DNA from 3 places in the Alteromonas sp. S015 genome. Region 1 is predicted to be linked to each of the others. Evidence: predicted binding sites of a transcription regulator. Region 1 holds the regulator's gene; each other region holds the start of a gene.

Evidence for each region. Region 1 encodes sigma-54, which starts transcription at its own class of promoters, with help from an activator protein. Its sites were predicted from a motif close to GTTGGCACGNNNNTNGNNT; they were not measured.
Region 2: glnK (P-II family nitrogen regulator) is a predicted target of sigma-54. The motif match lies at 3,368-3,386, and genes of this name have one in related genera.
Region 3: nirB (nitrite reductase large subunit NirB) is a predicted target of sigma-54. The motif match lies at 1,451-1,469, and genes of this name have one in related genera.

Annotation. Positions count from the first base shown of each region.
Region 1 is NZ_JAZETO010000002.1:280,693-285,441, reverse strand. It holds gene lptA (lipopolysaccharide transport periplasmic protein LptA) at 1-445, shown strand, start outside; gene lptB (LPS export ABC transporter ATP-binding protein) at 448-1,173, shown strand; gene V7R42_RS05300 (RNA polymerase factor sigma-54) at 1,247-2,728, shown strand; gene hpf (ribosome hibernation promoting factor) at 2,759-3,046, shown strand; gene ptsN (PTS IIA-like nitrogen regulatory protein PtsN) at 3,060-3,503, shown strand; gene rapZ (RNase adapter RapZ) at 3,587-4,432, shown strand; gene V7R42_RS05280 (HPr family phosphocarrier protein) at 4,432-4,704, shown strand.
Region 2 is NZ_JAZETO010000009.1:190,984-195,732, forward strand. It holds gene ggt (gamma-glutamyltransferase) at 1-1,461, opposite strand, end outside; gene V7R42_RS17170 (ammonium transporter) at 1,683-2,930, opposite strand; gene glnK (P-II family nitrogen regulator) at 2,963-3,301, opposite strand; gene V7R42_RS17180 (hypothetical protein) at 3,583-4,398, shown strand; gene V7R42_RS17185 (AraC family transcriptional regulator) at 4,448-4,749, opposite strand, start outside.
Region 3 is NZ_JAZETO010000002.1:117,435-122,183, forward strand. It holds gene V7R42_RS04615 (SulP family inorganic anion transporter) at 1-1,332, shown strand, start outside; gene nirB (nitrite reductase large subunit NirB) at 1,645-4,194, shown strand; gene nirD (nitrite reductase small subunit NirD) at 4,231-4,602, shown strand; gene V7R42_RS04630 (nitrate reductase) at 4,691-4,749, shown strand, end outside.

The DNA of each region.
Region 1 (4,749 bases):
AGGGTCAAACACCCAATTTATTGACGGTAAAAATAAAACCGCGCTTTACAAGGAAGACGTACTCATTACGCAAGGTTCTCTTGTTATTAAAGCTGATGAGGTTGAAGTTATTGCAACAGATGGAAGCGGACGAGAAATATTTATCGCCCGAGGCAAACCTGCAAGCTATTCTCAATCGCTTGAAGACGGTACGCCAGTGTCAGCTAAAGCCAATGAAATACGCTACGAGGTGATCAATCGCACTATTTCTTTAGCGGGTAACGCTGAATTACAACAAGACACCAGCAAAGTACAAGGTGATAAAATCACATTTGACATGATTACTGAGCAATTGCTGGCAACGGGTGGTAAGGGTAAGAATGGTGAAGGTCGCGTAACAACTGTATTTACGCCTGAAACTATTCGTAAAACAACGTCAAAGAAAGACAACAAGGACAATGAATAGCAATGGCAACTTTGAGCGCTAAAAACCTTGCTAAAGCATATAAATCGCGACAAGTTGTTCGCGATGTGAGTCTTTCAGTCTCAACAGGTCAGATTGTCGGCCTTCTTGGGCCTAATGGTGCCGGTAAGACCACTACCTTCTATATGATTGTTGGTTTGGTGAATCTGGATAAAGGCAAGATTGAAATCGACGACAATGAGCTAACTCACCAGCCTATGCACGAGCGTGCACGCCGCGGAATTGGCTACCTACCGCAGGAAGCGTCTATTTTTAGAAAGCTAACGGTACATGAAAATATCATGGCCATACTGCAAACCCGTAAAGATTTAAATTCACTTCAGCAGGAAGAAGAAGCAGATGCGCTACTTGATGAATTTAATATTAACCATATACGTAATAGTACGGGGATGAGTTTATCAGGGGGCGAGCGCCGTCGCGTTGAGATTGCCCGTGCCCTGGCCGCAAAACCGCAATTTATTTTGTTAGACGAACCATTTGCTGGTGTTGATCCAATATCAGTTAATGATATAAAGAAGATAATACAACATCTTCGCGATAGGGGTATTGGAATCCTTATCACAGACCATAACGTACGAGAGACATTGGATGTTTGTGAAAAAGCGTACATTGTGAGTCATGGCGAGCTTATTGCGCAGGGAACCGCGGAACAGGTTTTAAGTAATCAAAAAGTAAGGGATGTATACCTAGGCGAACAATTCAGGCTATAGTTAGTGTAACTGAATTGTCATTTTTCAGTTTCGCTCCGGTATATTCAATTTAGAGCATTAAAATAAGACGTAGATGAAACCATCTTTACAGCTAAAATTTAGCCAACAACTTACCATGACGCCACAGCTTCAGCAGGCCATTAAACTGCTGCAGCTTTCTACACTTGATCTTCAACAGGAAATTCAAGAAGCGCTCGACTCTAATCCACTATTAGAAATTGAAGAAGGTAACGACGAGCCACAGTTAGAAAAGAACAATATCGATAATGACGACGGGGGTTCTGAGGCCACTGCTTCTGCATCTAGTGACACGCTAGAAGCGGGTGATGCATTAGAAAAAAACGATCTTCCCGATGAGCTGCCTATCGACAGCACATGGGATGAATACTACTCCGCTTCATCTTCTCCCGCTCCGGGTCCATCTAATGACGACGAGCAGATCTTCCAAGGTGAGACTACTGAAGATATTCAAGAGCACCTATTGTGGCAAATGCGCCTTACTCATTTCTCGGATACCGATCGCGCTATCGCTACAGCAATCATCGACTCTATCGACGAGTCAGGTTATTTAACCGTTACCCTTGATGAAATTTTAGAAGCGGTTAACGATGATGATATGGAAGAGCCGATTGAAATGGACGAAATAGAATGTGTGCTTAAGCGCATTCAGATGTTCGACCCTATTGGTTCTGGCTCACGCTCTCCACAAGAATGTTTAATGGTGCAATTGCGCCAGTTTTCAGAAGACACACCGTGGCTTGCTGAAGCGAAACAACTGATTGAAGAATACTCTGACTTACTGAGCAGTAAAGACTATCGTACGCTTATGCGTAAAAGCCGATTAAAAGAAGATCAGCTGCGCGAGGCAATGCGTTTACTGCAAACCTTGAATCCTCGTCCAGGTAGTGCTTTAGTTACTAAAGAGCCTGAGTATGTTATTCCTGATGTATCAGTGACCAAAAAGAATGGCCGTTGGGTGGTTGAGCTGAACCCTGACAGTCTGCCTAAACTAAGTGTTAACCAACAGTACGCAGCCATGAGTCGCCGTGCCAAGAATAGTAGCGACTCACAATTCATCCGCTCACACATGCAAGAGGCCAAGTGGTTCATAAAGAGCCTTGAATCTCGCAATGATACATTGATGAAGGTTGCAAACTGTATTGTGCAGCAACAAATGGGCTTTTTTGAGCACGGTCCGGAAATGATGAAACCAATGGTGCTAAATGATGTCGCAGAAATGGTAGATATGCACGAATCGACTATTTCGCGAGTAACAACGCAGAAGTACATGCACACGCCACGTGGAATCTTCGAATTGAAATATTTCTTCTCAAGTCACGTTGCAACTGAGTCTGGTGGTGAATGCTCGTCTACAGCGATTCGAGCATTGATCAAAAAATTAGTGGCCGCTGAAAAGCCCAGCAAGCCGCTAAGCGATAGCAAGATTGCTTCATTGTTGGCCGAACAAGGCATTAAGGTTGCCCGGCGAACAATAGCAAAGTACCGGGAATCTTTATCGATTCCGCCGTCGAACCAACGCAAAAGCCTTATCTAAACGGGCTTAATAATATAAGGAAGACGAAATATGCAAATCAACCTTACTGGTCATCATGTCGAAATCACCGACTCTTTGCGTAATTATGTCGATACGAAGTTCAGCAAACTTGAACGTCACTTTGATCACATTTCTAATGTGCATGTCATCCTGAACGTTGAAAAATTAAATCAAAAAGCCGAAGCGACCGTTCATTTAAGTGGCGCTGAAGTATTCGCATCCTCAGAAAATACAGACATGTATGCGGCGATTGACAGCATGGTTGATAAACTCGACCGGCAGGTAATCAAGCATAAGGAAAAACTGAAAAAACACTAGTAGTCAATTAAGCATGGATATACAAGCCATCGTAAGTCTGGACCGCACCGAGTGTGCGGTTCAGTGTAACAGTAAAAAGCGAATTCTTGAGATCATCGCTGATATCGCTGCCAAGCAAAACGAAAACATTGACCAAGCAACGGTACTCAACAGTTTGATGGCTCGAGAGCGTATGGGTAGCACAGGCATCGGCAATGGTATCGCCCTGCCCCATGGCCGCTTAGCAGGCCTTGAGAAAGTGATAGCAATTGTTGTAACCAGCACGCCTGCTATTGACTTTGACGCCCTTGACGAAAAACCCGTAGACATATTTTTTGCACTACTCGTTCCCGAGGAGCAAACCGAAGGACACCTTCAAACGCTAGCCACAGTGGCAGGCAAACTGAGCGACAAAGAAACGATCAAAGCGATACGTCGCGCAACAACTAGCGACGATATACTTTCTGCATTAAGTTAACCATTAAGCGTCTTTTCATCGTTAAGTAGGCGCCTAATTCAACAACGCGTATATGATTGAACCAGAATATAGGGAGAAGTTAGGTGAAGCTGATTATAATCAGTGGTCGTTCGGGATCTGGTAAATCTGTCGCACTTCGCGCTTTGGAAGATTTAGGTTATTACTGCGTTGACAATATTCCGGTAAACTTACTTCCTACACTGACTCATACCGTTGTGGATGAATATGATCAGGTAGCGGTGAGCATTGATGTAAGAAACTTACCCAAAAACCCAGACGACTTGGTAGAAATTCTAGACTACCTACCTTCTTCGTGGTCCATGACAATTGTTTATATTGATGCAAGCGATGATGTATTGGTTAAGCGTTTTAGCGAAACTCGCCGCCTTCACCCTCTAGCGAAGCTCAATAAATCTTTATCAGAAGCCATCAAAGCCGAATCTGCTCTACTTGCCCCCATTGCAGAGCGCGCAGATTTATATTTAGATACCGATAAGCTCACCATTCACCAGCTAGCAGAGTTAATAAGAGAGCGCATTCTGGGCAAGAAAAGCTCACGCCTTGTGCTTGTTTTCGAATCTTTTGGCTTTAAACACGGCATACCCAAAGATGCGGATTACGTTTTTGACGCGCGCTTTTTACCTAACCCTCATTGGGAGCCTGACCTTAAACACCTGACAGGGCTAGATGCACCGGTGGAAGTGTTTTTAGGCTCCCAACCCGTGGTTACGAAATTTATTTGGCAGATTCAAAACTTAATGACCACATGGCTGCCCCACCTAGAGCGCAATAACAGAAGTTATGTCACTGTGGCGATAGGCTGCACTGGTGGGCAACATCGCTCAGTTTATATTGCACAAACCTTGTCCAAAACTTTTAGTGAAATACACCCTGATGTACAAATCCGCCATAGAGAGCTGAATCAGTAATGACTATCCAAAAAACGCTAACTATCGTTAATAAGCTAGGATTGCATGCAAGAGCGGCGACCCAACTGGTTAAACTGGCTAATCAATTCGACGCTAAAATCATATTGAAAAAAGGCGATAAGGAAGCTGACGCAAGCAGTGTACTGGGATTGATGATGCTAGAAAGCCATCAAGGTGAAAAGGTTGATGTAATTGTCGACGGCAGTGATGCTGTTGATGCACTTGCTGCTATTGAAGAACTTATCGAGGGCAGATTTAACGAAGACGAATAGTCACGCCTGCTCTATCCGTTGACGAATTAATCAACACTTAACGCA
Region 2 (4,749 bases), on a different contig from region 1:
CAGTATGCGTGGAGCATCCCCCGCTTCCTGCAGATTCATTCCAAAGTCGAGAATGTTTACAATAATTTGTGCATGCATTTGAGGCTGAGTTCCACCGCCCATCACGCCAAAGCTCATCACCGGCTTACCGTTTATTGTTACAAAAGCCGGGATAATGGTGTGAAATGGACGCTTTCCCGGGCGATATTCATTAAAGTGCCCTTCTTCAAGCGTAAACATCTCACCTCTATTTTGAAGAATAAAACCTAGCCCTGGAGGTGTCATGCCTGAGCCCATTCCGCGGTAGTTACTTTGAATTAAAGACACCATATTGCCCTCTTTATCAGCAACGGTCAGATAAATGGTATCCCCTTCATAAATACCCGCATCAACGCGATTCGCTGCGCGTTCATTATCTATGAGCTTCTGACGCTTAGCCGCGTACTCTTTCGAAATTAGCCAGTCGACTGGAATATCGTTGAAGTCTGGATCCGCATAGAACTTAGCGCGATCTTCAAAGGCGAGCTTCTTGGCTTCAACAAAGGTATGGATGTAGTCTGCTGAGTTAAACCCCATTCCTTCGATATCATAGTGCTCAAGCACATTAAGAATCTGTAGTGCCGCTATGCCTTGTCCGTTGGGCGGAAGTTCCCACACATCATACCCCCGATAGTTAGCAGAAACGGGCTCTACCCACTCCGAGGTATGCGATGACAAATCCTGGTATGACAAAAAGCCGCCTTGAGACTTCATGTAAACATCGATAGTGCGTGCGATATCGCCCTTATAAAAAGCATCTCGCCCGCCTGTTGCAATCTTTTCATAGGTCACGGCTAACGCAGGGTTTTTAAAAACATCGCCTTTTTGCGGTACTTTCCCGTCGATAAGAAAAGTCTCTGCGAAGCCGTCATAGTGACCAATTCGCTCTTGATTCATCTGCCAGTAATAGGCAATGACTTCTGAAACAGGAAACCCCTCACGGGCATATTTGATAGATGGCGTAAGCAGCGCAGACATGGGCAGCTTGCCAAATTTTTCGTGTAGTGCAAACCAGCCATCTACAGCGCCAGGGACAGAAACTGGTAGCGGACCAAATTTTGGAATTTGATGCAAACCACGCTCGGCAAACACAGCTTTAGTTAGCTGCCTTGGAGAACGACCCGAGGCGTTTAAGCCGACTAACTTTTCTTCTTTTGCATCCCACACTATAGCAAATAAGTCGCCGCCAACACCGCTTCCTGTTGGCTCCACTAAACCTAACATGGCATTGGCTGCAATGGCGGCATCGACCGCGCTGCCGCCTTGTTTTAAAATATCCAACGCCACTTGCGTAGCTAATGGTTGGCTTGTTGCTGCCATGCCGTTCTTTGCAATAACTTCTGAGCGACTTGCAAAGGGATGCCCCGTTATTCTGTCATAGCCCAAACAGCTGATACTAAAGAAAGCCAGTATCAAAGGTAGAAGTCGCACACTTGCAATCATAACCGTCCTTTTACTAAAACGTTGCCGATAATAAATCTAGCGTTAGTCTATCGATTTATAGTGTAGCGTTATTGTCACATTACGCCTAGGCTCTTTTCCTAAGCTCAAAAATGGTCATAAAACACATTGCATGAAACGAAAAAAGCCCCGCATTAGTGGGGCTTAAACGAAGTAATAAGGCATTATTGTTATTGTTGTTTCGTTGCCTAATCGAGACTCTCTTACGAACGGCTGCTTGTGAAGTCTGGGTATGCTTCCAGACCACATTCGCTCATGTCTACGCCGTCGAATTCTTCTTCTTCGCTCACACGTACACCCATAACCGCTTTAATTACTAGCCATACCACTAGGCTCACTACGAATACCCATACAAAGATAGTCGCTGCACCAATTAGCTGACCAGAGATGCTTGAACCATCGTTAGTGAAAGGTACAAGGATAAGACCTAGAAGACCAACCACGCCGTGAACTGAAATTGCGCCCACTGGATCGTCAATCTTAAGCTTGTCTAGTGCAACAATGCTAAGCACTACTAAAATACCACCAAGGCCGCCGAACAAAGTAGCTTGTAATGGTGTAGGAGTTGAAGGCTCTGCTGTAATAGCCACAAGACCGGCTAGTGCACCGTTAAGTACCATAGTTAGGTCAGCTTTACCGAATAGAATGCGTGCTACGATAAGTGCAGCAATTGCACCACCAGCAGCTGCAGCATTTGTGTTCATAAATACAATCGCTACTGAGTTTGCACTTTCAACAGTTGCAGTAGCCAGCACTGAACCGCCGTTGAAGCCAAACCACCCCATCCACAGGATAAATGTACCTAAAGTTGCAAGCGGTAAGTTTGCACCTGGAATCGCGTTTACTTTACCGTCAGCGGTGTATTTACCCTTACGAGCACCAAGCACAAGAACACCAGCAAGAGCAGCAGCTGCACCAGCCATGTGAACAATACCTGAACCTGCAAAGTCAGAGAAACCAAGGTCGCCAAGCGTATACATACCGAATACTGCTTCGCCGCCCCATGTCCAAGCACCTTCCATTGGATAGATGAAGCCCGTCATAACAACTGCGAACGCTAGAAATGCCCAAAGCTTCATACGCTCAGCTACCGCACCAGATACGATAGACATTGCTGTTGCAACAAATACTACTTGGAAGAAGAAGTCAGCAGAAGGTGCATATGTTGCTGGCTCTTCAGCGACACCTGTTGCGCCATCAGCCATGATACCGCTTAGGAATGGACCCCAGTCGCCGCCACCGTACATAATGCCGTAACCGCAAATCATATACATAGTGCAAGCGATAGCGAATAGCGCCACGTTTTTAGTTAGAATCTCTGTGGTGTTTTTCGCTCGAACAAGACCAGCTTCAAGCATCGCAAAACCTGCAGCCATCCACATAACCAGTGCACCGCAGATTAGAAAATAAAAGGTATCTAGCGCATACCCAAGTTCAAAAGTGATTTCCATTATGGTTTTCTCCGCAAATATATCGTTGTGGCTTACAGCGCGTCGCTATCCGACTCACCAGTTCGAATACGAACGGCGTGTTCAAGGTCGTAAACAAATACCTTGCCGTCTCCAATTTTGCCTGTTTTGGCAGCGCCAACGATGGCTTCTACCAGGCGCTCTACTTGATCATCCTGAACAGCAATTTCCAGTTTGACTTTAGGTAGAAAATCCACCTGATATTCCGCTCCGCGGTAAAGTTCAGTGTGTCCTTTTTGACGTCCAAAGCCCTTCACTTCGGTCACGGTCAAACCGTCGATACCGATTTCTGAAATGGCTTCACGAACATCATCTAGCTTGAACGGCTTGATGATCGCTGTGACTAGTTTCATGAGTTGCTCCCAGTTTGTTTTGGTTATTCTGTGATTTATGTTCGTGTTTCCAACTATGGGAAGATAAACCAAGAGCCATGCCACAAATGATTAGCCAAATAAATCAAATACATACAAGCAAACGCTTCATGAACGCACTAAAATAATGCACACTAATGGTGCACTGTTAAAAATTTGCCCAATTTTGAAGCGGTATGAGGTTGCGGTAAGGTGAGAGGACTAAAAAGTGCGATGAAATTAGGATGGAACTATTCGATAGGGCCCATGGTCTGTTGTTTACTATGACAACTATCACCCCATCTTTCTTTGCGCCTGAGCGCAGCATTGAACACCATTCCGTTGCAAAGAAAACGGCGTGGCGCCCACTATTAATTTCGGGCTGTGCACATGTGTTTGGGGTCATCGTAATGGTCATACTTTCTCAAATGGGCATCAACAACCAAAAAGCACGAGTAAATGTTTTGGAGCGAACGCCGGAGATAAGCGCCAGACTGTACTATCCCCCCGTTCCACGCCCTCCTGCCCAAGCTAAACCACAAGAAACTAAACCAATCGATGTTTCCCCTAAAAGGCAAGAAATTGAGTTGAAGCCTGACGCAACCAAAGCTACTGAAGCACTTGATAGTAAAAATGAAATTGTAGAAAGCCCTGCGCCCAAGCAACAGAAAAATGCTGAGCCCGATACACAGCAGGTACCCATTGAAAGTAAGCCGACTAATACACTGCCGTCGCCCACTTTATCAAAAGACGCAAATCGGCGCGCAGGCTCGTTGAATCTGTCGGTAAAAGATGGCGCGGCCCTCTACTTTGAAAAGTATCACAGTGACAAAGTCGCTGAAGACGCAGAACAGGCAGCAAAAGCATTTCAAGAGCGTAAAAATAGTCCAGTGCTTAGCGGGCCAAGCACACAGCAAATACAAGCTAATGAAAATCGACGCCCTTCAAAACGCGTAAACTGTAGCAGTACAACCAATACAGCTTTGGTGATATTGAGTGGGTTTGGTGGTGGTACTTTAGAATGCACCAAAATGGACGATCACCAACGATTTATAGACGCCAGAGTCAATAAACTTCCTAAAGACGAAGAGATAAACTAGCCGTCTCTATCAACTATTGACCGCATATCAGGTAAAAGCACCAGTTTAGTTACTTTCTTTTGAAAAACTTAGGGGGTCGCCCGAAATACGCTTTAAACCGTCGGCTGAACGCTGCAACATCTTCATACCCGGTTATCTGGGCTATTTCTATCATTGGCGTATCAGTATTTCTAAGCAGTGCTTTGGCCTTCTCCATTCTCACTTTCACGAGATAGTCTCGTAAACTAAGTCCAGTTGCGCCTTTGAAACGTGTTTTGAATTGTGTTGTTCCCATGCAAGCAAGCTCAGACAGGGCTTTTAAAGAGTGTGAAGCGCTTAAATCAGTGTGTATATGACTTATTACACGAGTCA
Region 3 (4,749 bases), 160 kb from region 1:
CTGGTTGCCCAACACGGCGTGCAGTATTTATTTGCCGCGGTTATTTTGGCGGGTTTACTGCAAATAATGTGCGGTATTTTCAAGCTAGGGAAATTTATCCGACTGGTGCCATATCCGGTAATGCTAGGCTTCGTAAATGGTTTGGCAATCGTAATTTTCCTGGCGCAATTAGGCCAGTTCAAAGTGACTAATGCAGCCGGTGAGTTACAATGGATGGAAGGTACGCTGCTATATTGGATGCTAGGGCTTGTAGCGTTAACCATGGCCATTATTTATTTGTTACCAAAGCTAACCAAAGCTGTACCAGCGTCGCTGGTAGCGATTGTTACGGTCACCTTGTTAGTGCACGGTCTCGACTTAGAAGCACGCACGGTAATCGACTTTGTTCGTGATTTGCTACCTGCTGACCAGCGCGACAGTGCAACGCTAGCGGGGGAACTTCCTAGTTTTGCTATTCCTATGGTGCCGTTCACCTGGGAAACCTTCATGATAATCCTGCCTACCTCAGTGATTCTTTGCTTGGTGGGTCTGATTGAATCACTGCTTACTCTTTCATTAATTGATGAAATGACAGACACCCGCGGACGTGGCAACAAAGAGTGTGTTGGTCAGGGCGTTGCAAATACCGTTAACGGCTTTTTTGGTGGTATGGGCGGTTGTGCCATGATTGGTCAAAGTATGATTAACATTAACTCTGGAGGCCGTGGTCGACTATCAGGTATTACGGCAGCGGTTGTACTGTTAGGTTTCATTCTCTTTGCTGCACCGCTAATTGAAATGATCCCTCTAGCTGCCCTTGTTGGCGTTATGTTTGTGGTAGTTATCGCTACTTTTGAGTGGGCGTCATTCAGAATTATTCGCGGCGTAAACAAAGAAGATGCCTTTGTGCTATTCCTAGTAACGGGCGTTACCGTTATTGCTGACCTGGCTATTGCAGTTGTGGTAGGTGTTATCGTTTCAGCACTGGTGTTTGCTTGGAAACACGCTCGTCATATCGAAGCGAGATCCCATATTGATAACGACGGTTGGAAAGTCTACGAGCTAGACGGTCCACTGTTCTTCGGCTCGGTATCGCATTTCAAAGACCTGTTTGACATCGCCAACGACCCTAACGATGTGGTTATTGACTTTAAAGACTCACGTATTTGGGATTCATCAGGTATCGATGCGCTAGATACCCTTGCTGACAAATACGAAGAGCAAGGTAAAAAGCTACATATTCGCCATATCAGTGACGAGTGTCGCTCACTGCTTCGCAAGGCCGACAAATTTGTTGAAATTAACGTGGTTGAAGACCCTCGCTACCGCGTAGCGACGGATAAACTGGCCTAAGTTTTTTGATAGTCCTCTATGCACCAAGTAAACACAGTGTTGCGTTTGTTTGGTGCAGTTGGGGAGTCTAAATAAATCTTATTTTTCAGTAAATTTAATCAAAACAAATGGTTACGTTTTTGGCACTGAACTTGGATAGCTATAAACGTAAAGTGTGTTTTGGTGATTTGTGTCAATCACTGAAAATTGTGTGATTTATAACACTCCGTGAAATGTGTTAGCCAACCTAAACCGTTGGCAAAATAGGCAACGAAGCCCGCATCAACGAAAGTTGAAGCGGGCTTTTTTTTGTCCCGAAAAAAGGGGAATACTATGACTTCATTGGAATCAAAAACGCAAATTGTCGTCGTAGGCAACGGCATGGTGGGGCACCATTTTGTTGAGCAGCTTCACCAAAGCGATGCCAATGTAGAAATAACCGTTTTATGCGGCGAGTCTCGCCTCGCGTACGACCGCGTTTATCTGTCATCATTTTTTAGCGGTGCGAGTGCCGATGACTTAGCGCTTACTACACCCGCTCAGTACGCCGAATGGGGCGTAAACGTAGTCACCAATGCCTTGGTTACCGATATAGACCGTGACAATAATAAAGTGATGACTTCTGAAGGGCAGGTGTTTAGTTACGACAAGCTTGTGTTAGCCACAGGCTCATACCCTTTTGTGCCACCCATCCCTGGCAACGATCAAGAGCATTGCTTGGTGTACCGCACCATAGACGATCTACTCGCTATTGAAGCATCAGCAGCGGTGAGCAAAGTAGGTGTTGTTGTTGGTGGTGGGCTGTTAGGTTTAGAAGCCGCTAACGCATTAAAGCAAGCCGGTCTCGACACCCACGTGGTTGAGTTTGCCCCGCAGCTTATGGCAGTGCAGCTAAACCAAGCAGGTGGTAACGTTCTTAAGGACAAAATTGAAGCATTGGGCGTTACGGTTCATACCCAAAAGGCAACCCAAACGATCGAGGCCGGTGATACCTGCCGCTATAAAATGGTGTTTGCTGACGGCACTGTACTTGAAACTGACATGATTTTATTCTCTGCCGGAATTCGCCCGTCAGATCAGCTTGGCAGAAAGTCGGCATTAACACTTGGCGAGCGCGGCGGTATTGTCATTGATAACCACTGCGTAACGTCTGACCCTAATATTTACGCGGTGGGCGAATGTGCACTGTGGGATAACAAAACCTTTGGCCTGGTTGCACCTGGCTACACCATGGCGCGCACCGCAGTAAGTCATATTACCGGCGGCGATGCCGAATTCACTGGTGCAGATATGAGTACCAAACTCAAGTTAATGGGCGTGGAAGTGGGTTCAATTGGCGATGCTCATGAACGCACAGAAGGTGCCCTTAGCTACACGTACTTAAATCAGCCAGAAGGCGTGTATAAAAAGCTGGTGGTAGATAGTGAGCAAAAGTACGTGCTTGGTGCTGTACTCGTTGGCGATACCAGCGACTACGACACGCTCTTGCAGTATGCGCTCAACAGTATCGAATTACCTGAACATCCAGAAAGCCTAATTCTTCCATCATCTGATGCCGCACCGGCGCTAGGTGCCGATGCACTACCAGACTCCGCGTCTATTTGTTCATGCCTAAACGTGACAAAAGGCGATATAGTTTCAGCCATTGAAGGCGGCTGTTGTAGCGTTGCCGATGTAAAAGGAGAAACCAAAGCCAGCACAGGGTGTGGTGGTTGTGCCGCCTTGCTTAAAAATGTTGTGGATAGCGAGCTTGAAAAGCGCGGTGTGGAAGTATCAAAAGCCATTTGTGAGCACTTCAACCACACCCGACAAGAGCTCTTTCACCTTGTTAAAGTAAACGGCATTCGCACCTTTGACGAGCTATTAGAGCAGCATGGTGAAGGCCTAGGATGTGAGATTTGTAAGCCAGCAGTGGGCTCAATTTTAGCCTCGGTGTATAACGATTACATTCTTAAGGCTTCACACCTTCCTCTCCAAGATACCAACGATATCTATCTTGGCAACATGCAAAAGGATGGTACGTATTCGGTTGTACCGCGTGTTCCCGGCGGAGAAATAACGCCTGAGAAGTTGATTCTGCTAGGTGAAGTGGCAAAAGAATACAACTTGTACACCAAGATCACGGGTGGTCAGCGCATTGATTTATTTGGTGCGCGCGTAGAGCACTTGCCTGATATATGGGAAAAACTGGTCGCTGGTGGTTTTGAAACCGGCCACGCCTACGCGAAGGCACTGCGTACTGTTAAATCCTGCGTGGGCAGCACTTGGTGCCGCTACGGTGTTCAGGATTCTGTTGGCACGGCCATTGACTTAGAGAATCGTTACAAAGGCTTACGTGCGCCGCACAAAATTAAATTTGCCGTCTCGGGGTGTACCCGTGAGTGCGCAGAAGCTCAAAGCAAAGACATTGGTGTTATTGCTACCGAGCAAGGCTGGAACCTGTATGTTTGCGGGAATGGCGGCATGAAGCCTCGACATGCAGACCTGTTTGCCACCGACCTAGATACCGAAACCCTTATTAAGTACATCGACCGCGTGCTGATGTTTTACGTGAAAACGGCTGATCGCCTACAGCGCACATCGGTGTGGATGGACAATTTAGAAGGTGGGTTAGCTTACTTGCAAGATGTTGTAATTAACGATGCGCTTGGCATTAATGGTGAGCTTGAAGCACAGATGGATGCGGTGGTTGATGCTTATCAGTGCGAATGGAAAACTACCATTGAAAACCCTGAGTCGCGCAAGCGTTTCCGTCAATTCGTAAACAGCAATGCTAGCGACACCAATATTCAGTTTGTTTCAGAGCGAGGCCAGGTTCGCCCAGCTACTGAAGCTGAAAAAGTAGCAGGTAAAGATCAGTTCATTCCTGTCTCTATGGTATAGCCACTGGCTTATCAACCCTGTTAGGAGAATCAAATTATGTCAGCAGCGCAAAATGTAATGGCGTCAGAACCACAGCAAGTGCAATGGCACTATGTTTGTGAGACGAACGACTTAGTGACAAACAGTGGGGTTTGCGCCCTTGTCGACTCACAGCAAGTGGCCATTTACAGTTTGAAGATAAACGGTGAAACCCAGGTTTTCGCCATTAGTAACTACGACCCTATTGGTAAAGCAAACGTACTCTATCGCGGGCTTTTAGGGTCGATAGGCGGAGCGCCTGTTGTTGCTTCGCCTTTGTACAAAGAGCATTACTTTTTAGAAACCGGGCTGTGTAAAGAGCACGATGATGTATCCGTCACGACTTACGCTGTGAAGGTTGAGGGTGACAAGGTATTTGTAGGCGTTTAAGCGAACTGCTCGTATTTGAATGCCCACATGAATAAAACCTTCTTGCAAAAACGCATTCAGTTACTTCGAAATCGAAAAAGGTAATGAAATGAATATGGCTACACGGCAACCCGACATGATGTCTGAACAATTAAGACAAACAACATG